One region of the Alkalihalobacillus sp. R86527 genome, then DNA from elsewhere that is predicted to be linked to it. Evidence: a T-box and tRNA genes for the amino acid it is inferred to sense, from the RefSeq annotation. Region 1 holds a T-box; the other holds one or more tRNA genes.
What was found. A T-box is a leader RNA that pairs with one kind of tRNA and senses whether it is charged. The one in region 1 lies ahead of tyrS (tyrosine--tRNA ligase), so its partner is inferred to be a tRNA-Tyr.
Positions count from the first base shown of each region.

Region 2: it has a tRNA-Tyr gene. The T-box ahead of tyrS (tyrosine--tRNA ligase) is inferred to sense a tRNA for this amino acid. The anticodon was not compared.

Region 1 is NZ_JAXHBW010000001.1:1,136,618-1,148,065, reverse strand. It holds gene hisJ (histidinol-phosphatase HisJ) at 1-10, shown strand, start outside; gene refZ (forespore capture DNA-binding protein RefZ) at 1-650, opposite strand, end outside; gene SJY16_RS05785 (GAF domain-containing protein) at 799-1,284, shown strand; gene megL (methionine gamma-lyase) at 1,341-2,522, opposite strand; gene rpsD (30S ribosomal protein S4) at 2,865-3,467, shown strand; gene tyrS (tyrosine--tRNA ligase) at 3,589-4,860, opposite strand; T-box leader at 4,914-5,144, opposite strand; gene SJY16_RS05765 (transglycosylase domain-containing protein) at 5,281-8,421, shown strand; gene acsA (acetate--CoA ligase) at 8,463-10,178, opposite strand; gene SJY16_RS05755 (GNAT family N-acetyltransferase) at 10,349-10,981, shown strand; gene SJY16_RS05750 (acetoin utilization AcuB family protein) at 11,003-11,448, shown strand, end outside.
Region 2 is NZ_JAXHBW010000001.1:3,550,252-3,561,699, forward strand. It holds gene SJY16_RS18510 (methylated-DNA--[protein]-cysteine S-methyltransferase) at 1-379, opposite strand, end outside; gene queG (tRNA epoxyqueuosine(34) reductase QueG) at 447-1,586, opposite strand; gene SJY16_RS18520 (ABC-ATPase domain-containing protein) at 1,623-3,323, opposite strand; gene SJY16_RS18525 (B3/B4 domain-containing protein) at 3,404-4,078, shown strand; gene yvfG (protein YvfG) at 4,316-4,537, shown strand; gene SJY16_RS18535 (DsbA family oxidoreductase) at 4,589-5,284, opposite strand; tRNA gene SJY16_RS18540 (tRNA-Leu) at 5,565-5,649, opposite strand; tRNA gene SJY16_RS18545 (tRNA-Leu) at 5,681-5,770, opposite strand; tRNA gene SJY16_RS18550 (tRNA-Cys) at 5,798-5,872, opposite strand; tRNA gene SJY16_RS18555 (tRNA-Gly) at 5,882-5,956, opposite strand; tRNA gene SJY16_RS18560 (tRNA-Gln) at 5,965-6,039, opposite strand; tRNA gene SJY16_RS18565 (tRNA-His) at 6,044-6,119, opposite strand; tRNA gene SJY16_RS18570 (tRNA-Trp) at 6,144-6,217, opposite strand; tRNA gene SJY16_RS18575 (tRNA-Tyr) at 6,223-6,307, opposite strand; tRNA gene SJY16_RS18580 (tRNA-Thr) at 6,379-6,454, opposite strand; tRNA gene SJY16_RS18585 (tRNA-Phe) at 6,459-6,534, opposite strand; tRNA gene SJY16_RS18590 (tRNA-Met) at 6,722-6,798, opposite strand; tRNA gene SJY16_RS18595 (tRNA-Asp) at 6,973-7,048, opposite strand; tRNA gene SJY16_RS18600 (tRNA-Val) at 7,056-7,131, opposite strand; tRNA gene SJY16_RS18605 (tRNA-Glu) at 7,159-7,233, opposite strand; tRNA gene SJY16_RS18610 (tRNA-Ser) at 7,249-7,340, opposite strand; tRNA gene SJY16_RS18615 (tRNA-Asn) at 7,342-7,416, opposite strand; rRNA gene rrf (5S ribosomal RNA) at 7,427-7,543, opposite strand; rRNA gene SJY16_RS18625 (23S ribosomal RNA) at 7,802-10,730, opposite strand; rRNA gene SJY16_RS18630 (16S ribosomal RNA) at 11,084-11,448, opposite strand, start outside.

The DNA.
Region 1 (11,448 bases):
CCGTTCATAACGAACGGCTTTTTTTGCACATGGAGCTCTCTACATACATAAAGTTCAACCCACTGTAATAGCTGCTTCGTATACCGCTCAATAAAGTAAGATTCATTAGGTTGAATATGATGAACCTCTAGAATATATTGAGGCTGTAGGAAAGGCATCGATAACATCCCCCTTAGTTGCATCACAACATAATCGACCGACTGAGGACGGAATTCCTTCCTAGAAAAACCTGCCTCGAATATTTTTGATAAATAAAACTTTTCTTTTGATAGATATGTGGTCATGATTTCGCGAACTAGAACGGAATCAAATGTAATTTCTCTATGAACGAACCTTGCTAACTGTCTATTTTGATGTTGATACGTCATGATTGTTTGCAATGCTTCAACTAAGCAAGCTTTCGCTGTTTTTTTCTCCAACATCTTATGAACTTTCTCGAGTTCGTTCACATAGCCTTCCAAAAACGTAGTCATCAAAAACTCCGCAAGTCCCTTCTTACCATCAAAATAGTATGAGATCAAAGAGACGTTAACTCCGGCTTTATTGGCAATATCACGAACTGAAGTTCCGTTGTATCCTTTCGTATTAAAGAGTTGAATGGCGGCCTGGATGACGTTTCGCTTCGATACTGTATCTCGCTCCTGCTTCATTTGGAACCACCCCCAGTTTCTTTCATAGTATACGTTTTCGTTACGCCTTGAAGCTATCCTTTAATAATCGTGCGACAAAATATGTGTGTTACTCCACAAGTTTTGATATGATTAGCATAATTTCGATACAAAGTTGAGGTGAAGTAACTTGTTTGAAGTCGAATCCTATTCAGGCAAGAGGGAAAAAGATTATGAAATGGTCATTAAGCAACTAAAAGCACTATTGGATGGTGAAACAAACCAAATCGCCAATTTATCAAATGCATCGGCATTATTGAATCAATTTCTAAACAACGTTAACTGGGTTGGGTTTTATTTATACGAAGAAAAAAGTGATCAGCTAGTACTTGGGCCATTCCAAGGGTTGCCAGCTTGTGTTCGTATTCCTAACGGACGGGGCGTATGTGGCTCGGCTTTTAAAGAAGGAAAAACCATGAGAATTGAAAATGTTCATGAGTTCGCTGGCCATATTGCATGTGACGCTGCTTCACAGTCTGAAATCGTTATCCCAATCCGATCTTCTAACTCGATTATTGGCGTACTTGATATCGACAGCCCTAGCGTTGGTCGTTTTGATGAAACAGATGAAAAATATTTAGAAAAGTTTGTTGCTACTCTAGAAGAACATATGTAATGGAAAAACAGCCGCTGATTTCCGCGGCTGTTTTCTATCGTTATTGACGACCTTGGTCAAGAATCTAACGCTTGCTCTAGATCTGCCCAAACGTCTTCCCATGCTTCTAATCCGATTGAAATTCGTATAAGTGATTCATTGATTCCCATCCTCATTCTTTCTTCCACGGGCACCACAGCATGCGTCATAGTAGCTGGATGTTGGATTAGCGTTTCAGCATCACCTAGACTTACAGCAATCTTTATCATTTCAAGTCGATTCATGAATGCTTGCGCCTCAGCCTTCCCACCATCCAACTCAAAACTTATGAGTCCTCCTGGCTTTTTCATTTGTCTACTTGCAATAGAGTAAGACGGAGATTCTTCCAATCCTGGGTACATGACTCTCTTAATTCTTGGATGATCTTTAAGTTTCTCAACGATGGACTCAGAGTTTGCACAATGCCGATCCATACGAATTGGCAAAGTTTTTAACCCTCGTAATAGAAGCCATGCATCAAAAGGAGATAATATACCTCCAATATCTTTTTGTGTGGATTTAGCGATCGAAGAAATCGTTTCCTGATTTCCGACTACGAGACCGGCCACTACGTCACCATGTCCTCCGATGTATTTTGTTGCACTATGCAAAACGATATCGCAACCAAATTCCAATGGTCGTTGTAGATATGGCGTGGAAAACGTATTATCGACAACAACTGTGATTCCTCTTTCCTTGGCTATCGAAGAGATCATCTGTAAATCGATTAACTTCAAAGTCGGATTGATCGGTGTTTCAATATAGATAACACTTGTATTTGGTCGAATCGCTTCTATAATTTGCTCTTTTGAATCAAGCGGAAGCAAGTCATGCTCAACTGAGAACTTCTCTTTCATTAATTGTAATAAACCGAAGGTACATCCATATACGCCTTCAGAACATAAGATATGGTCACCTGATCGAACGAGGTGAAACAAGACTGCTGATACAGCAGCCATCCCGGATCCAAACGCTAACCCTCCATCTGCTCCTTCTAGAGATGCTATACGTTCCTCTAACATTTTGACTGTTGGATTTCCTAATCTAGAATATATATATCCTGGTTCCTCACCTGCAAACCTTTTTTCACCGGCTTCAGCAGTTTCAAAGGTAAACGTGGATGTTTGATATATAGGCGACGCAAGACTGTTATGATGTGATTCAGCATCATAGCCTTCATGGATTGTTCTCGTTTCGAATTGACGTTCCTTTTTCAATATAGCTCCCCCTCTATCTTAAATCTATGTATCATTCAATTATATTGTAAGCGCTTTCTTATAGAAGGTGAAGAGGAATTTCATTTTTTATAGAAATACCTATCATACTAGAAAACGACTGATGTTGACATGAATCTATAGAAAGGTTACAATGACAGTTGTGTAAAATAAGAATGGGCAGCAGCGTGACGGCTTGTGATTTCATTATGTTCCTTTAAATAGGTGCTCCGCGTAACCTCCGGCTGTCGAGGTGAAGGTGTGTGAAAACATAATGTGCACAAATCGGAATCACGACACTGTTTTTATTTTATACCAATAAAAATAGTGATAAAGGAGGAGCTAATTATGGCTCGTTATACAGGACCAAGTTGGAAAATTTCTCGTCGTCTTGGTATTTCTCTAAGTGGAACAGGTAAAGAATTGGAAAAGCGCCCTTACGCTCCAGGTCAACATGGACCTAACCAGCGTAGAAAGCTTTCTGAATATGGACTTCAGCTTCAAGAGAAGCAAAAGCTTCGTCACATGTATGGAATGACTGAACGTCAATTCCGTCGTCTTTTCGATGATGCTGGTAAAATGAAAGGTGTTCATGGTGAGAACTTCATGATTCTTCTTGAATCTCGTCTTGATAACCTTGTTTATCGTATGGGTCTAGCTCGTACTCGCCGTCAGGCTCGTCAGCTAGTTAACCACGGCCACATCACAGTTGATGGCAAACGTGTTGACATTCCTTCTTACCGCGTAGCAACTGGTCAAGTACTAAGTGTTCGTGAGAAGTCTAACAACCTTGACATCATCAAAGAAGCTATTGAAGTGAACAACTTTGTTCCAGAATACCTTACTTTTGATGCAGATAAGCTTGAAGGTACGTACTCTCGCCTTCCTGAGCGTTCTGAACTTCCTGCAGAAATCACTGAAGCTCTTATCGTTGAGTACTACTCTCGTTAAGCTGTTTCTAAAAAACCTCGGACTTTGTTCCGAGGTTTTTTATTATCTAAATTGCATCACAAAACATGTTCAAAGATAAAAAAGCCGGTAATCATAAAAAATGATTACCGGCTTTTTTTGATTAGAATGTAAGGAGATAGTATTTTTTCTTCCCTCTTCTAATAATAACGTATTGTCCTTCGATGCGATCTGAAGAAGAGACAACTTTATTCATCTCCTGATTACGTTCACCGTTAATGTAGATGGCTCCGTTTTTAATATCTTCTCTCGCCTGACGTTTTGAAGATGAAATACCTGCCTCAACGAGTAGATCGATCAATCCCTTGTCATCCTCTTCAACGTGGTAAGAAGGAACATCTTTAAAGCCTTGGCGTATTTCATCAGCTGTTAATTCTTTAATCTCACCACTGAAAAGCGCTTGAGATATATTGATTGCTTGCTGAAGTTTTTCTTCGCCATGCACAAGTCTTGTAACTTCTTCAGCTAACTTACGATGAGCTTCTCTCTTTTCGGGAGCCTTATCATTCAAAGTTTCAAGCTCTTTAATCTCATCAGTGCTTAAGAATGTGAAGTAATAAAGAAATTTCACAACATCGCGATCATCCGTGTTGATCCAGAATTGGTAGAATTCATAAGGTGACGTTTTGTCTGCATCAAGCCAGATAGCGCCTCCTTCTGACTTACCGAATTTAGAACCATCACTCTTCGTAACGAGTGGAAATGTCGCTCCGAATGCTTTTGGACGCTCTCCCTCTTCAGATCCTTCTTCTTTTCGGATTAACTCAAGTCCAGCAGTGATATTTCCCCACTGGTCACTTCCACCGATTTGAAGACGACAGTTCTCATTACGATATAGTTCAAGAAAGTCATAGGACTGGAGAATCATGTACGTAAACTCAGTAAACGAAATACCTGCATCGAGACGTGAGGAAACTGAGTCTTTTGCAAGCATATAGTTCAATCCAAAATTCTTTCCAATATCACGTAGGAAAGGAATAATGTTTAAACCACCGATCCAATCAAAGTTATTCACAGCTTTTGCTGGGTTTTCACTAGTCTCAAAATCGAGAAAACGAGCGAGTTGTCCTTGTAGTTTGTTTGTCCATTCTTGAACGATATCTTCTGAATTCAACGTTCTTTCGTTAGCACGACCACTAGGATCTCCAATTAGGCCCGTTGCACCTCCAACAAGTGCAATCGGTGTATGACCCGCAAGCTGAAATCTTCTAAGAGCAAGCACCGGAAGAAGGTGGCCTATGTGAAGGCTGTCTGCTGTTGGATCAAATCCAGAATAGATTCCAATACTGTTTTCTGAAAGTTCTTTCTTAAGGCCTTTTTCATCAGTCACCTGATTAATAAGCCCTCTAGCTTCAAGTTCATCTAAGATATGCATGATACTGACTCCTTTTCCAATTAAAATTGAACACATAAAAAACTCGCCCCCTGGTAAGGGACGAGTTTAATCGCGGTACCACCCTTGTTGAAGAAAGTAAGCTTTCTCCCACTTCATCAGGATAACGGCCTGGTCCGTCTTGATGCTACACAAACAAATTTCATTTGCTCTTCACACCAGATGCTCATGGAAGTAATTCACATTTCCTTTATATTGGTTCACACCGACCACCAACTCTCTGAAAAAGGGAGGAAAACGCTACTTAGTCCATTCTTCGCACACACGTTTAAAAATCTAACTAAATTAATATCATACTTCGACCTATAATGTCAATTCTAGCCCCTATATATAGGCGAACGCTTTATACAAATATCGACTAGATATGCTATAATAATTAGGATTAATTGAGGAGGTATAGGAATGCGAGAGCTTTTTTCTTCTATCAGGTCGAAGTGGAACGCGTTCATCGATAGATTGCAAGAATATCACATCTTAACAGGCTCAAGAATTGCTTATAAAGTCATTTGGAATTTATTCTTAATTTTTCTCGTGCTCGGACTTATGGGTAGCTTGTTTGCCGGTGGTGTAGGTGCAGGGTATTTTGCATCTTTAGTGAAGGATGAACAGATCCGCTCCTATGATGAGATGAAGAGAGACGTCTATAACTATGAAGAAACTAGTGAGATATACTTTGCTGACGATGTTCTTCTCGGTAACTTTCGATCGGATATCGAGCGAAAGGAAGTCGATTTAAAAGACGTCTCCCCTCTAGTACAGAAGGCAGTCATTTCAACTGAAGATGAATATTTTTATGACCACGACGGGATTGTTCCTAAAGCAATTGGACGAGCCGTTCTTCAAGAGCTCACAAACTCTGAAGATCGAACAGGTGGTAGTACACTCACACAGCAGCTAGTCAAAAACCAAATATTAACAAGAGAAGTTTCCTTTGAACGAAAAGCGAAAGAAATGTTACTTGCTTTGCGTCTTGAGAACTTCTTTGAAAAAGAAGAAATACTTGAAGCGTACCTGAATGTCGTACCATTCGGTCGAAATGCTTCTGGAAGAAATATCGCTGGTGTCCAAACAGCGGCCAAAGGCATCTTTGGTGTAGACGCTAGTGAATTAAATCTGCCTCAAGCCGCTTTTATTGCCGGCCTACCGAAAAACCCTTATACATACACACCTTTTACAAACTCTGGAATTGTGAAAGATGATCTTTCACCAGGGATTGAGCGGATGAAGTTCGTCCTCTACCGCATGTATACGGAAGGTACGATTACCGAGGAAGAATATAACAAAGCTATAGAATACGACATTGAGAAAAATTTAACAGACTCTTCTCCTTCACCTTTTGAACAATACCCATATCTAACGTTCGAAATAGAAGATCGAGCCAAAACAGTTCTTGCAGAGCAAATTGCTAATGAGGAAGGCTATGATGGGAAGAAACTTGCGGAAAGCATCAATCAATATAATAGAGTCACATATGATGCAAACGTCACAAAAAGAACAGTAGAAGAAAGCGCAGAAAAGATGGGGCTCAAATGGGAAGAAGTAGAAAAAGACTCAAAAATCTTTATTGAGTTTATGAGCAACGCTGAAAAAGAACTTAGGAAAAATGGATATAAGATTCACACTACAATCGACAAAAATGTATATAATTCAATGAATGCAGCTAGAGATAAAGTTCTTGATAACGGAAGGTATTTCCAAAGCCCTAAGACAGTATCCGTTCAAGATCCTGAAACGGGTGAAATGGTTGATAAAGAATACCCCATGCAAGTTGGCGGAATTTTAATCGAGAATAAGTCTGGAAAAATCCTATCATTTGTTGGTGGTAGAGATTTTGGTCAAGAAGCACTCAACCATGCAACGAATGCCTATCGCTCAAATGGTTCTACTATGAAGCCATTACTCGACTATGCTCCAGCAATGGAGATAGGAAAAGTACAGCCAGGCTATATTATCCCGGACCTTCCTATTAAGGGAAAGAATGCCTTTAATCCGGGCAACTATTCTTCAAACTATCATGGTCTAGTAACTGCCAGAAAGGCACTTGAACGGTCCTATAACGTTCCGGCGGCTCGAGTATACTCCAAAATGAACCCTGTGGAAGCTACGGAATATTTAGTGAAAATGGGCTTTAGCACTCTTACTGTCGATGATAGATATGCTCCATCCATGTCAATCGGTGCTTTAACACGAGGCGTAAGCGTTGAAGAAAACACCAATGCTTTTGGAACATTTGCGAACGGTGGTAAATTCGTAGACGCTTATATGATCGATAAGATTGTCGACAGAGATGGCAATGTTGTTTACCAACATAAGCCAGACCCTGTTCAAGTCTTCAGCCCTCAAACGTCTTACCTTACAATCGATATGATGAGAGACGTAGTTAGACAGGGTACTGCACAGGATGTGCCAGGTAAATTGAAATTCACAGCCGATTGGGCAGGTAAAACTGGAACTGGTCAAGGTTATAGGGATGCTTGGTTTGTAGCAGTTAATCCTAATGTATCTCTTGGCGTTTGGACAGGATATGACAAGCAAATGAGAATGGACTCTCAATATGCTAGTCGTAATAAAAACTTATGGGCACTGTTTGCGAATGCAGCTTATGATCAGAAACCAGAGCTAATGGATCCACAAAAACGATTCGATATGCCAACCGGAATTGTTAGAAGATCTTTCTGTGGAATATCTGGGAAGCTTGCTTCTGATTTATGTCAGCAAGCTGGACTTGTTCAAACAGATCTATTTAATGCAAAGTACGTACCTACAGAAGTGGATGACAGTTTAACTCAAGGTAGATACGTTGTTATCAAAGGAAAAACCTATGAAGCACTCTCTTCAACGCCAGCAGAATTTGTAACAAGTGGCGTGATGATTAAAGAAGATTATTTTGAAGGTATTGACCTTAGTACACTTCTTCCATCGAAATTCAGTAACTTAAACATCGTTTCAGAAGGTACTGTTGCCAAAGAAAACGGTAAGAAACCTGGAGCAGTCGGAAGAGTCTCCATTAGCGGTTCTACTCTCACGTGGAACGAATCAGGAGAAAGTGATATAGTTGGATACCGCATTTACCGAGCTGGAAATGGAAGTAATTCATTTACTAAGTTAGGTAGCATAAAATCATCTGATGGTAGCTCGTTCAATATTCCATCGGGACCTTACGCTTACTATGTTACAGCAGTCGACGTTGCGGGAAATGAATCCTCTCCTTCTGCAAAAGTTACATCAGGTGATTGGTCTGATAAGCCAGAAGAAAAAGAAAAGCCAGAACCACCTGAAGATGATGGTGATGATGAGTCCGGCGGTGACAACAACGATGATTCGAGCGACGAAGAAAACTCAGGAGAATCAAACGGTGGGAACGCTGGAAATGGTAATGAGAATTCTGGAGATGGAAATAACAATAATTCGACCTCCAATGATTCAAATAGCAATTCAGGTTCAAATAATTCTAGTAGCAATTCAAGCTCAAATAGTTCAGGTTCCAATAGTTCAAACTCTAGCAATAATCAGGGAACCAACAACTCAAACAGTGATGAATAACAAAATCCCCGCAGCAGAAGCTGCGGGGATTTTTGTCGTTATTAATCTTCCATAGTAGATAAATCACCAGTTGGTAAGTCAAGCTCCCATGCTTTTAAGACGCGACGCATAATCTTACCACTTCTCGTTTTAGGAAGTTTATCACGAAATTCGATTTCTCTAGGTGCTGCATGAGCAGCCAGCCCTTTCTTCACGTGATTGCGAATCTCTTCCATTAACTCATCTGTAGGCTCATAACCAGAACGTAGTGCAATGAACGCTTTGATGATTTCACCACGGACTGGATCAGGTTTGCCAATAACTCCAGCTTCTGCAACTGCAGCATGCTCGACAAGTTTACTTTCAACTTCAAACGGACCAACACGTTCACCTGAAGTCATAATTACATCATCAACACGACCCTGGAACCAGTAGTAGCCATCTTCATCCTTATATGCGGAATCACCTGACACATACCAGTCACCTTTCATAAAGTAACTCTCATACTTTTCTTGACGATTCCAAATCGCGCGCATCATGGAAGGCCAACCTTTTTTAATCGCCAAGTTACCCATACGGTTAGGCGGTAACTCATTACCTTGATCATCCACAATGGCCGCGTGCACGCCAGGAATTGGTTTACCCATAGAACCGGGCTTAATCTCCATTGAAGGATAGTTACTGATTAGCTGAGCACCTGTCTCTGTCATCCACCAGTTATCGTGAATGCGTTGATCTAAGACTTTATTGCCCCATTTGATAACTTCGGGATTTAATGGTTCTCCGACACTCAGCACATGACGTAGCGAAGATAAATCGTAGTTTTTCAGGATTTCATCTCCAGCTCCCATAAGCATACGGAACGCAGTAGGAGCACTATACCAAACCGTTACACCATATTTCTCAATAGTTGAATACCAATCTTCCGGACTAAAGCGACCACCACGAATCACGTTAGATGTCCCTGCTAGCCATGGAGCGAAAATTCCGTAAGAAGTACCAGTAACCCAGCCTGGATCTGCTGTGCACCAATACACATCATCTTCTTTCAAATCTAGTACCCACTGTGCTGTTTGATAATGTTGAATCATAGCATTGTGTACATGAAGAACACCTTTTGGTTTTCCAGTTGAACCTGACGTATAATGGAGAATCATTCCATCTTCACGGTCGACCCATTCGATCTTAAGGTTCTTATCTGCTGATTCAAAATGATTATAAAAATCAATATAAGGTCCTTCTTCTTTCACGTTTTCCCCAACAAGCACGATACTCTCTAGATGAGGCAGTTCATCTATAGGTACACGATCGAGTAACTCAGGAGTCGTAACAAGAACCTTTGCTTCGCTATCTTCAAGGCGGTCGCGAACGGCCCCCTCCATAAACGCTTCAAATAATGGACCAGCAATAGCTCCTAACTTCAATGTTCCAAGCAAAATGAAATAGAGTTCCGGAGAACGAGGCATAAAGATGAATACTCGATCACCTTTTTCAACATTCACTTTCTTCAAAACATTTCCGGCTTTGTTACTTAATGTCTTCATTTCACTATACGTATACTTTTCATCCCTTTTTGGATCAGAAAAATAGAGGGCTACTTTATTTTTTCGTTCAGATTCAGCATGCTTATCGATTGCTTCATAAGCCATATTTACATTCCCAGTTTCATTCCAGGAAAATGCTTTTTCTGCTTCTTTCCATTCAAAATTCTCATAAGTAGCTTCATAATCCTGTAAGTTGTGATTTCCACGAGTGGCAGAAAGCGATTTCAATTCCAAGTAATTCTCCTCCTTCTTCTACATCTTTCAATGATTTCACTGATAGTATAACATAAATTCGTAATATTTTAACAAATAACAAAAGTTAATAAAATCAACCTGAAACCCCTTACATTTATACAGAATCATGTATAATAAGAGCTGAGATCGTTATTAAAGGTGGTGACTAGATGGAACATCAAAAGACATACAATGCAGTTGAATGGAACACACCTCATGGCAAATTGATAATTGAGGGACCGATTACACCCGACCGCCTCGCCTCCTATCATTTACATAAAGATCTGGTAGCATTTCGCCCGCCTGAACAGCAACATAAGGCTTTAATAGAAATTGCTGGACTTCCAGAAGGAAGAATTATCGTAGTAAGAGAACGGGAAACAATTGTTGGTTATGTGACGTTTTTATATCCAGATCCAATGGAAAGATGGTCAGAAGGTAAGATGGAGAACCTACTTGAACTTGGGGCTATTGAAGTAATACCTAAATATCGAAACGCCAAAGTAGGAAAAAGCTTGTTGAGAACCTCCTTTATGGATGATTCAATGAATGATTATATTGTCATTACAACCGAATATTATTGGCATTGGGACCTTAAAGGTACAGGATTGTCAGTATGGGACTATCGAAAAGTAATGGAGAAAATGATGAATGCAGGTGGTCTGGAATGGTATGCCACAGATGACCCAGAAATAAGCTCTCACCCAGCCAATTGTTTAATGGCGAAGATCGGATCGAGAGTCGATCGAGAGTCGATACAAGCTTTTGACGCATTACGTTTTCAAAATCGTTTCATGTATTGAGATTTAAAGGAGTGAGAGGACTTGATCATTGAGGAAATAATGAACAGGAATGTATTTTCTCTGAATGAATCGCAAACGATCGCAGATGCGATTAAATTGATGCGAGAAAAGAATATACGTCATCTCCCCATTGTTAATAACGATGGAGAATTAGTAGGGATCGTTTCAGATCGAGATGTAAAAGAAGCTAGCCCATCGATACTCGATGCTAATCCTAACAGAGAAGTTTTAGACTCTTCACTGTCTTCTATTATGAAAAAGAATGTTATCACTGCACACCCTCTTGATTTCGTTGAGGAAATCTCAACTGTGTTTTATGAACACAGAATATCCTGCATCCCGATTATAGATAATAGAAAAGTTATTGGGATCGTTACTGAGACAGATATGCTGCACACTCTTATCCTTCTTACAGGTGCACATCAACCAAGTTCTCATATCGAAGTGCAAGTCGAGAATGTATCTGG
Region 2 (11,448 bases), 2.4 Mb from region 1:
CAATCGCACGCACGGCCCTTGGAGCAGAAATATCTACGGCGACGTCTTTATATGAGCGTGTCTCTCCGTACGGAATAGCATTGAGACTTTTCCAAACTTTCTTCTGAAACGGTGTTCCTATCATACAGAGTTGAAGATCAAATAACCTTCTTTTCCCATTGAAATACTCTTCTAATTGAACAATAATCGGGTCAATGATTTCGTAATTCAAAATGAAATCTGGTTTCACATGATTTTTCTTGAACCATGCTTCAGCTGCGGGTAGCACATCTTCAGAAATTCCAAAATCAAGCCTGTAGATTCCTTCAGAACCTGCCAATAATGTCAGTGTTCCAATTGGTGATTGAAACTCCCCATAACTGATCACTTGTTTATCCATGCTATCCCTTCTTTTATTCAACATTTTTCATTATCTTACAAGACATTATATTATTTGACCACCAGCATTAAGACTTATTTTGGAGCATAGACAGCCCTTTTTCAATCTCATTTGCTGCTTCCTGGTCGTTTTCTTTCATTTGCTCATTAATGAGAGCATCATACGCCTTACTTCCACCAATCTTCCCAAGGGCCCAAGCAGACGTCCCTCTAATCACTGGTCTTGGGTCATTTTGCATCAATTCGATCAATGTATCGACAGCAGTTTCATCTTTGTAGTGTGCTAAAGCCAAGATGGCATTGCGTTGAATTGGCTTCTTTCCTCTCCATGAGCCCGCCGCTTTTCCAAACTTTTCTTTAAAATCCCTATTACTCATCGTTAGGAGTGGAATCAACTTCGGTTTAACTACTTCTGGATCCGGCTCAAGCTCAGGGTGGTTATGAAAATCAATTCCTTTATTTTTAGGGCATACGAGCTGACAAGTATCGCAACCATAAAGCCGGTTTCCGAGTTTCGATCGATATTGATCGGGTAGAAAACCTTTCGTTTGTGTTAAGAAAGCAATGCATTTACTAGCATTTAGCTGACCACCTTCAATTAAAGCTCCTGTAGGACAAGCATCAACGCAAATATTGCAATCTCCGCACCCTTCTTCTACCGGTTCATCGGGCTCTAGAAACACATTGGTAATCATCTCTCCGAGGTAAACCCATGAACCGTACTCTTCCGTGATTGTCATCGTGTTCTTACCACTAAAGCCAATCCCCGCTCGCTCTGCTACAGCTCTGTCAGATAATTCTCCTGTATCAACCATCGAACTAGTTTCTGCACTTGGAACTTTCGCTTTGATAAATGATTCAAGAAGGGAGAGTTTTTCTCGTAGAACATGATGATAATCTACGCCCCAGGAAGCTCTGCAAAATAGACCTCTACGTTCTCCTCGCTTACTTCTAGGGCTATCCTTCAACTTTGAAGGATAAGCAATAGCGATTGAGACAATCGTAGTCGCACCACTTAACAGTAACTCAGGCTCTGTCCGTTTCTCAAGGTCAGGTTCTTCAAATCCTGATTGATAACCTAGCTGCTGTTGTTGCTTTAACCGTTCTTTGAGCGATTTGAATGGATCAGCTGCAGCAAAACCAATTTTATCTATTCCAATTGATTTACTGTATGCAACAATCTCTTCCTTTAACTGGGCGTTTGCCATCGTAACCCCCTCCCTTCTAAATTAAATTTATTCTTATTAAATGATTTTCAACGTTCTAAGTCTATTCATCACTGCAGCCAATTCTGTTCTTCGAATGCGAGCAAAATCACCTGGGTGTTGATCGACAAACACTGAGAATGAACCTAATCCTTCCTCATTTATTTGCTTTTCTACAACATCCAATAGCTCAGAAACTGAGGCATCTCCCAGTTTGTTCTTTCTTTCAAAAAAGTGAAGAATTTCTGCTGCTAAACGGGTTTGACTTGGATCGATCAGTTGCTCAACTTGTAGAAGTGAGATATCAGTATTGCCATATAGAATATGGTGGAGTCCTTTTGCAGAAACCTTCGACTTTTTCCCCTTTTGACTATTTAAACTCGATCGATGCGGAAGTCGTCTGTCCACATCACCGAACAGCTCTCCACCTTCTTTACTTCGAGAAGAAGGGGATTGCTCAGATATTCCCTTTGCTTCACTTGTTACATCGTAGGGGAGATAGTTCTCCATCAAAATCACCGAATCGGCCACGTCGAAATAATCTCCGGATCCTCCCATAACAAGCACTGTTGAAATACCATGTTGGTTATATAATTGTTGAACGCGATCGATAAATGGGGTGATCGGTTCTTTATCTTTTGAAACAAGTTGTTGCATCCGTTCATCTCGAATCATAAAGTTTGTAGCACTTGTATCTTCATCGATTAATAACGCATGTGAGCCAGCTTCAACTGCTTCAATTATATTCGCTGCTTGAGATGTACTTCCACTAGCATTTTCTGTAGAAAATGATCGGGTATCTTTCCCAAACGGTAAGTTCTCTATAAACGGGGAGATATTAACTCCCGTAACTTTTCTTCCATCTTCAGAACGGATCTTCATAGCTAGTTCATCCGTTATGACATATTCCCTGCCATCGTCTGCAATATGATCATAAACGCCATGCTCCATCGCATGCAACAGGGTACTTTTCCCATGGTACCCGCCCCCTACAATAAGAGAGATTCCTTTCTCAATCGCCATTCCAGTAATCGGTTCTTCTCTATGGGGAATAGCTATAGATACTTCTTTATTTGATGGAGATTTAAAAGGAACAGCTTTATTCTGTAAGGGGCGATCGCTTATACCGCTTTCTCGTGGCAAGATAGCTCCGTTTGCAATAAAAGCTACATACCCTTTATTTCTCAAATACTCTCTGATGGATTCTTGTTGATCCGCTAAGTGAATGACTTTTATAACTTCTTCTTCTTTTAAAGAGAAGATTGAACCACTAAGAATCTCAGGTAGATAGTGAGCTAACATTTGCTCTGCTTGTCTCCCGAGCACCCGTCTCCCTTGTGCTGGTAACCCTAGTGATAAACATATCGTGATACCTTTATCATTAACTGACACTGCTGTACGCTCTAATACCTTTTGTTTAGGTGCATCTATCATAAATGCGCCGCTTTTACCTGAGCCTTTAATATTACCTTTGTGTCGATAGATGGATTCCGCAACTTTTCTTGCGATAAGATCCTCTAAACGCACCCTTCTTTGATCTCCCTCAAACCAATCGCCTTTCACATTTGTTTTATCACGAGGGATAACCACTCTCATTCTAGAGGGGCTTGCAAAAGGGTCTCCTTGCACATAATCAATCGAAAGAGTATAACTTTGAAAATCATAGCTCCCTCTTATGTCTTTATAGGCTTTATAACTTTTCCCATCTATACGTTGTAAATGCTTGATCAGATTCTTCATATGAGGTGAGCCTCCTTTTGAGCTTCAAATTATCGCATATGGTAAAATGAACGGAAATAAACACGAAGGAGAGATGTACCATGGATACCCTTTTTCTCTCTACATCTATTACCGAAACAATCCCCGACTTTAAAATCGGATATATTACTTACCATGATATCGTGGTTGAAAACTCACCGCAAATGGTGCGAGGCCGATATCAATTTTACCTTGAAACTATGATGATGGATCTAGAAGACACAGAATTAACATCTTTCCCAGCAGTGAAAGAGTGGAGATCAGTCTTCAAAACCCTTGGTGCCGATCCTTCTCGGTATCGCCCTTCATCAGAAGCATTGTTACGAAGGTTAAAGAAAGGATCAGATCTCCCATCTATTCACTCTGCAGCTGATATTAACAATCTACTCTCGTTACAATATAAAATCCCTATTGGAATCTATGACCTTGATCTGCTAGTGGGACCGATTACGGTGGGTATTGGTGACGAATCGATTTCATATCAGGGATTGAATGGCAGAGAAGTAAACTTCAATAACAAACTTGTAGCCTTGGATCAAAAAGGTCCCTTTGGTAGTCCTATCGTAGACTCAATGCGTACTGCAGTAACTGAGAAAACACAAAATGCTATTCAGATATATTATATTCAACCTTCCCTTTCTTCCGAGGAAGCCAAAAAGCTTTTGAAGGCCTCAGGTGAAATGTTTAACCAAGTACACGGGGGCAACTTCGATTACGGATTAACAATGATCAAATAATAGGAGTAAACATAAAAAAACGCAACGCTTCGTTAATAATAACGAAACACTGCGTTGGGTAAATGGTGATAATTCGAGGTTTTTCTACAAACCTCGCTGATGTAGTTAGAATAACACAGAGTTGATTAATAAAACAACAGTAAATTATTAATTTCTTTAGATTTGGTCTACAATATATTAATATAGAATCTACAATGATATGATAATCAATCTAATCTAGTAGGAAGGAGCAAACATATGGAACCTTTTTCAACACCATTTTTTGAAGAGAATTTTAGACAATACATAAAGAAAAATAATGATGTCTTCTCAAAACTAGAAGCGATGAACAGTTATTATCGTTCAGTTGTCTCTTCAATGATCTACGACAATCTTAATAAGAATTCCGAAATCATTCGGAGAATTCGAAATCTCGACGCTGCTTATAAGACGATTAAAGAAGAAAAGACAGAAGAATAATAAGAAGCTCTCTTACACGTTTAGTAAGAGAGCTTTTTTGCTATCATTCAATTAGATATCACAGGAATCAGTCGCACATGAATCTCCATCACTACTGAGTACTTCAAGCCCTTTACTCTCATCCCATGCTTTATTTAGCGCCTGTTGGAACATCTCAGGAGATTGCGCACCAGAAACAGCAAACTTCTCATCAAAGACGTAGAACGGAACTCCTTGAATGCCTAATTGGCTTCCAAGTGACTCATCATAACGAACTTCTTTTGCATACTCTTCAGAATGGAGCATAGCGCTAACTTCAGTGGTGTTAAGCCCTACCTCTTCAGCAAGCTCACAAAGTGTCTCATGATCCGAGATGTCTTTCGTTTCTGTAAAATAAGCATAGAAGAGTCTCTCAGTCATTTGCTCCATTACATTCTGTTTTGCGGCATACTGGAGAAGGCGATGAGCATCGAAAGAATTAGTAGGCTTCATATTCTTGAAATCAAACGTTAACTTTTCATTTTCTGCCTGTTGTCTCATGTTCTCACACATACCCTCGGCTTGTTCAAGACTAACGTTATACTTACTAGCTAACAACTCAGCCTTACTTTTCCCACTAGATTTCTCAGCATTTGGATCAAGCTCAAAATTTCTATAGGTTATTGTAACTTGATCACGATGTGGAAATGTTTGAAGAGCATTCTCTAAGCGTCGTTTCCCAATATAACAAAAAGGACACACAAAATCAGACCATATTTCTACTCTCATTATTATCACTCTTTCATAGTAAACGATTTACTTTCAGTGTATCATCATTTAGTGAACGAGGATAATCTTAAGCTCATTGTAGATTGGTCGATTGATCAGTAGCTGAGGGAAACTATACCAGGTTGAACGGCATACCATCAAATGGATAATCCCATACGCCCTTTCCTCGTTCTTACCATCATTAAAAGGATATCTCATAATAATGTACAAATGATTTTAGACAATAAAAAAAGACTTCTACCCTGTAGAAATCCTGAACGTTCTTGTATAAAGTATGTAATGGTACCGGTGGTCGGGTTCGAACCGACACTCCTCGCGGAACACGATTTTGAGTCGTGCGCGTCTGCCAATTCCGCCACACCGGCATAAAGACAATTTTAAATTTCGGAAAGAAAATGGTGCCGGAGGCCGGGCTCGAACCGGCACGGAGGTACACCCTCCGCAGGATTTTAAGTCCTGTGCGTCTGCCAATTCCGCCACTCCGGCAGGACTTTTAAGTGAAAATATAAAATTTGGAGGCGGCACCCGGATTTGAACCGGGGCGTAAGGGTTTTGCAGACCCGTGCCTTACCACTTGGCTATGCCGCCTTAAAAAAATGGAGCGGAAGACGGGATTCGAACCCGCGACCCCCACCTTGGCAAGGTGGTGTTCTACCACTGAACTACTTCCGCAACAAAAATGGCTGGGCTAGCTGGATTCGAACCAGCGCATGACGGAATCAAAATCCGTTGCCTTACCGCTTGGCTATAGCCCAAGAATGGGGCGGCTGATGGGAATTGAACCCACGAATGCCGGAATCACAATCCGGTGCGTTAACCACTTCGCCACAACCGCCACAAAGAAAATTTTTAAATAAATTGGCAGGGGTAGTAGGAATCGAACCCACACCGGAGGTTTTGGAGACCTCTGTTCTACCTTTAAACTATACCCCTATAAATGGTGGAGGGGGACGGATTCGAACCGCCGAACCCTGAGGGAGCGGATTTACAGTCCGCCGCGTTTAGCCACTTCGCTACCCCTCCAAATAGACAATTATCATTGTAATATATAATATATATAAAAACAATAGAAATTGATACCTTTTTAGGAAAAATGGTGCCGGCCAGAGGACTTGAACCCCCAACCTACTGATTACAAGTCAGTTGCTCTACCAATTGAGCTAGACCGGCGACATGGTGGCTCCGGACGGAATCGAACCGCCGACACGTGGATTTTCAGTCCACTGCTCTACCGACTGAGCTACAGAGCCATTCTTTTAAATTTATTTTAACGGTCGATCTAAGAAAAGAGAATAGGTTGCCCCTAAAGGGACTCCGATTAAATTTTAGCTTAGAAGATAAATCGACGTAGTTAAAATTTTATTTTGGTTGCACCCTAGCGGGTACCCCTTTTGAATTCTATCACGAACTTTATTCGACGTAGTAAGAATTCTTTATTGGTTGCGGGGGCAGGATTTGAACCTGCGACCTTCGGGTTATGAGCCCGACGAGCTACCGAACTGCTCCACCCCGCGACGATAATATAAAATTAATGCTGATCCTGCTTCTATATGCAGTGATCTGTTTCTTTCTCTACAAGGTTATGCTTCGATGCGTATCCGTCGAAACAACTCGAAGTTGATTCATTGAAGTAACGCTCGTTGCTCCACCCCGCGACGATAATAATGATATAAATGTTGAAATAAAAATGGCGGTCCCGACGGGAATCGAACCCGCGATCTCCTGCGTGACAGGCAGGCATGTTAACCGCTACACCACGGGACCTTTGTAATGGTGGAGGATGACGGGCTCGAACCGCCGACCCTCTGCTTGTAAGGCAGATGCTCTCCCAGCTGAGCTAATCCTCCACAGATTGAAAATGTTACTTATTAAAATGGTGACCCGTACGGGATTCGAACCCGTGTTACCGCCGTGAAAGGGCGGTGTCTTAACCGCTTGACCAACGGGCCATTCTATTATGTATCTGGCGGAGAGCGAGGGATTCGAACCCTCGAGACGGCGTTGACCGTCTACACGATTTCCAATCGTGCTCCTTCGGCCACTCGGACAGCTCTCCATGGCTCCACAGGTAGGATTCGAACCTACGACCGATCGGTTAACAGCCGATAGCTCTACCACTGAGCTACTGTGGAATAATGATTAGCCTGGCGACGTCCTACTCTTGCAGGGGGAGATCCCCCAACTACCATCGGCGCTGAAGAGCTTAACTTCCGTGTTCGGCATGGGAACGGGTGTGACCTCTTCGCCTTCATCACCAGACTACTAACAGCTCTCACTTTCGTGGGATTGCTAGCGACAAAATATATATTACAATATATTTCATCATATTTCAAGAGAAAATTCATTCCCTGAAAACTAGATAGCATGCAACAACGTATTCCAATATTTTTTCGCGATGTCTAGTGCCGCAGGCTATATTCTTGCCCATTTCACTCTTTCACTTCAGGCGAAAAACGCCTTCTGTTCAAGAGCTCCAATGGTCTGCGAATATGACCAAGCCTGCTTTACTTTTCGTTTTAGGTTAAGCCCTCGATCGATTAGTATTCGTCAGCTCCACGTGTCGCCACGCTTCCACCCCGAACCTATCAACCTCATCATCTCTGAGGGATCTTACCAGCTTGACGCTGTGGGAAATCTCATCTCGAGGGGGGCTTCATGCTTAGATGCTTTCAGCACTTATCCCTTCCACACGTAGCTACCCAGCTATGCTCCTGGCGGAACAACTGGTACACCAGCGGTGTGTCCATCCCGGTCCTCTCGTACTAAGGACAGCTCCTCTCAAATTTCCTGCGCCCGCGACGGATAGGGACCGAACTGTCTCACGACGTTCTGAACCCAGCTCGCGTACCGCTTTAATGGGCGAACAGCCCAACCCTTGGGACCTACTTCAGCCCCAGGATGCGATGAGCCGACATCGAGGTGCCAAACCTCCCCGTCGATGTGGACTCTTGGGGGAGATAAGCCTGTTATCCCCAGGGTAGCTTTTATCCGTTGAGCGATGGCCCTTCCATGCGGAACCACCGGATCACTAAGCCCGACTTTCGTCCCTGCTCGACTTGTAGGTCTCGCAGTCAAGCTCCCTTGTGCCTTTACACTCTGCGAATGATTTCCAACCATTCTGAGGGAACCTTTGGGCGCCTCCGTTACTCTTTAGGAGGCGACCGCCCCAGTCAAACTGCCCACCTGACACTGTCTCCGCACCGGATCACGGTGCTGGGTTAGAATGTCAGTACAGCCAGGGTAGTATCCCACCGACGCCTCCACCGAACCTAGCGGTCCGGCTTCTATGGCTCCTACCTATCCTGTACAAGCTGTACCAAAATCCAATATCAGGCTACAGTAAAGCTCCATGGGGTCTTTCCGTCCTGTCGCGGGTAACCTGCATCTTCACAGGTACTATAATTTCACCGGGTCTCTCGTTGAGACAGTATCCAAGTCGTTGCACCTTTCGTGCGGGTCGGAACTTACCCGACAAGGAATTTCGCTACCTTAGGACCGTTATAGTTACGGCCGCCGTTTACTGGGGCTTCGATTCAGAGCTTCTCCCGTAAGGGATAACCCCTCCTCTTAACCTTCCAGCACCGGGCAGGTGTCAGCCCCTATACATCGCCTTGCGGCTTGGCAGAGACCTGTGTTTTTGCTAAACAGTCGCTTGGATCTTTTCACTGCGGCTCCCCTGGGCTATTCACCCGAGGAAGCACCCCTTCTCCCGAAGTTACGGGGTCATTTTGCCGAGTTCCTTAACGAGAGTTCTCCCGATCGTCTTAGGATTCTCTCCTCGCCTACCTGTGTCGGTTTGCGGTACGGGCACCTCTTTCCTCACTAGAGGCTTTTCTTGGCAGTGTAGAATCAGGGACTTCGGTACTTAATTCCCTCGCCATCACGACTCAGCCTTCGCGGTGAACGGATTTGCCTATTCACCAGCCTAATCGCTTGGACGCGCATTTCCAGCAGCGCGCTCTCCCTATCTTTCTGCGTCCCCCCGTCGTTCAAACGGAAAGGAGGTGGTACAGGAATATCAACCTGTTATCCATCGCCTACGCCTTTCGGCCTCGGCTTAGGTCCCGACTAACCCTGAGCGGACGAGCCTTCCTCAGGAAACCTTGGGCTTTCGACGGACAAGATTCTCACTTGTCTTTCGCTACTCATACCGGCATTCTCACTTCTAAGCGCTCCACCAGTCCTTTCGGTCTGACTTCGCAGCCCTTAGAACGCTCTCCTACCATTGTCGTAAGACAATCCACAGCTTCGGTGATACGTTTAGCCCCGGTACATTTTCGGCGCAGCGTCACTCGACCAGTGAGCTATTACGCACTCTTTAAATGATGGCTGCTTCTAAGCCAACATCCTGGTTGTCTAAGCAACGCCACATCCTTTTCCACTTAACGTATACTTTGGGACCTTAGCTGGTGGTCTGGGCTGTTTCCCTCTCGACTACGGATCTTATCACTCGCAGTCTGACTCCCGCGGATAAATCGTTGGCATTCGGAGTTTGACTGGATTCGGTAATCCGGTAGGGACCCCTAGTCCAATCAGTGCTCTACCTCCAAGATTCTTGCCGCGAGGCTAGCCCTAAAGCTATTTCGGAGAGAACCAGCTATCTCCGGGTTCGATTGGCATTTCACCGCTACCCACACCTCATCCCCGCATTTTTCAACATGCGTGGGTTCGGGCCTCCATTCAGTGTTACCTGAACTTCACCCTGGACATGGGTAGATCACCCGGTTTCGGGTCTACGACCACGTACTATTTCGCCCTATTCAGACTCGCTTTCGCTGCGGCTCCGCCTTCTCGGCTTAACCTTGCACGGGATCGTAACTCGCCGGTTCATTCTACAAAAGGCACGCTGTCACCCATTAACGGGCTCCAACTAGTTGTAGGCACACGGTTTCAGGTTCTCTTTCACTCCCCTTCCGGGGTGCTTTTCACCTTTCCCTCACGGTACTGGTTCACTATCGGTCACTAGAGAGTATTTAGCCTTGGGAGATGGTCCTCCCGGATTCCGACGGGGTTTCACGTGTCCCGCCGTACTCAGGATCCGTCTCGGAGGGCAGCGGATTTTGACTACAGGATTGTTACCTTCTCTGATGGACCTTTCCAGGTCGCTTCGTCTATCCGTGCCTTTGTAACTCCAATGAGACGTCCTACAACCCCAGAGGGCAAGCCCTCTGGTTTGGGCTGATTCCGTTTCGCTCGCCGCTACTCAGGAAATCGCGATTGCTTTCTCTTCCTCCGGGTACTGAGATGTTTCAGTTCCCCGGGTATGCCTTCTATTCCCTATGTATTCAGAAATAGATACCATCCCATTACGGATGGTGGGTTCCCCCATTCGGAAATCTCCGGATCAAAGCGTACTTACTGCTCCCCGAAGCATATCGGTGTTCGTCCCGTCCTTCATCGGCTTCTAGTGCCAAGGCATCCACCGTGCGCCCTTAGTAGCTTAACCTTATGACTTCGTTATTAGCTTCGAACTTCTTCGTTGGCTTCATTCCTCCGGTGCTCACGTATTCAAATACGCTCCGCTCCTCCGGAATTTCGCCGCCTCGAATTTCTCGCTTCTAACTCGTCATTGATGTTGCACATCGTAAGATGTGACTAACTAAGAAATAACGCAAAAAATAATTCTTTATTGGATGTCGTTGTTTATGCTATCTAGTTTTCAAGGAACAAGGCTACTTCTTGAATCCGCTAATGCTTCATCAAATTAGCCTGTTTTGAAAGAATACAATCATTCTTTCAAAACTAAACGAAACGCTCATGCAAGTTTGGCAACCAATGTTGCCTCGTAATTCTCCATAGAAAGGAGGTGATCCAGCCGCACCTTCCGATACGGCTACCTTGTTACGACTTCACCCCAATCATTTGTCCCACCTTCGGCGGCTGGCTCCAAAAGGTTACCTCACCGACTTCGGGTGTTACAAACTCTCGTGGTGTGACGGGCGGTGTGTACAAGGCCCGGGAACGTATTCACCGCGGCATGCTGATCCGCGATTACTAGCAATTCCGGCTTCATGTAGGCGAGTTGCAGCCTACAATCCGAACTGAGAACGGCTTTATGGGATTCGCTTCACCTCGCGGTGTCGCAGCCCTTTGTACCGTCCATTGTAGCACGTGTGTAGCCCAGGTCATAAGGGGCATGATGATTTGACGTCGTCCCCACCTTC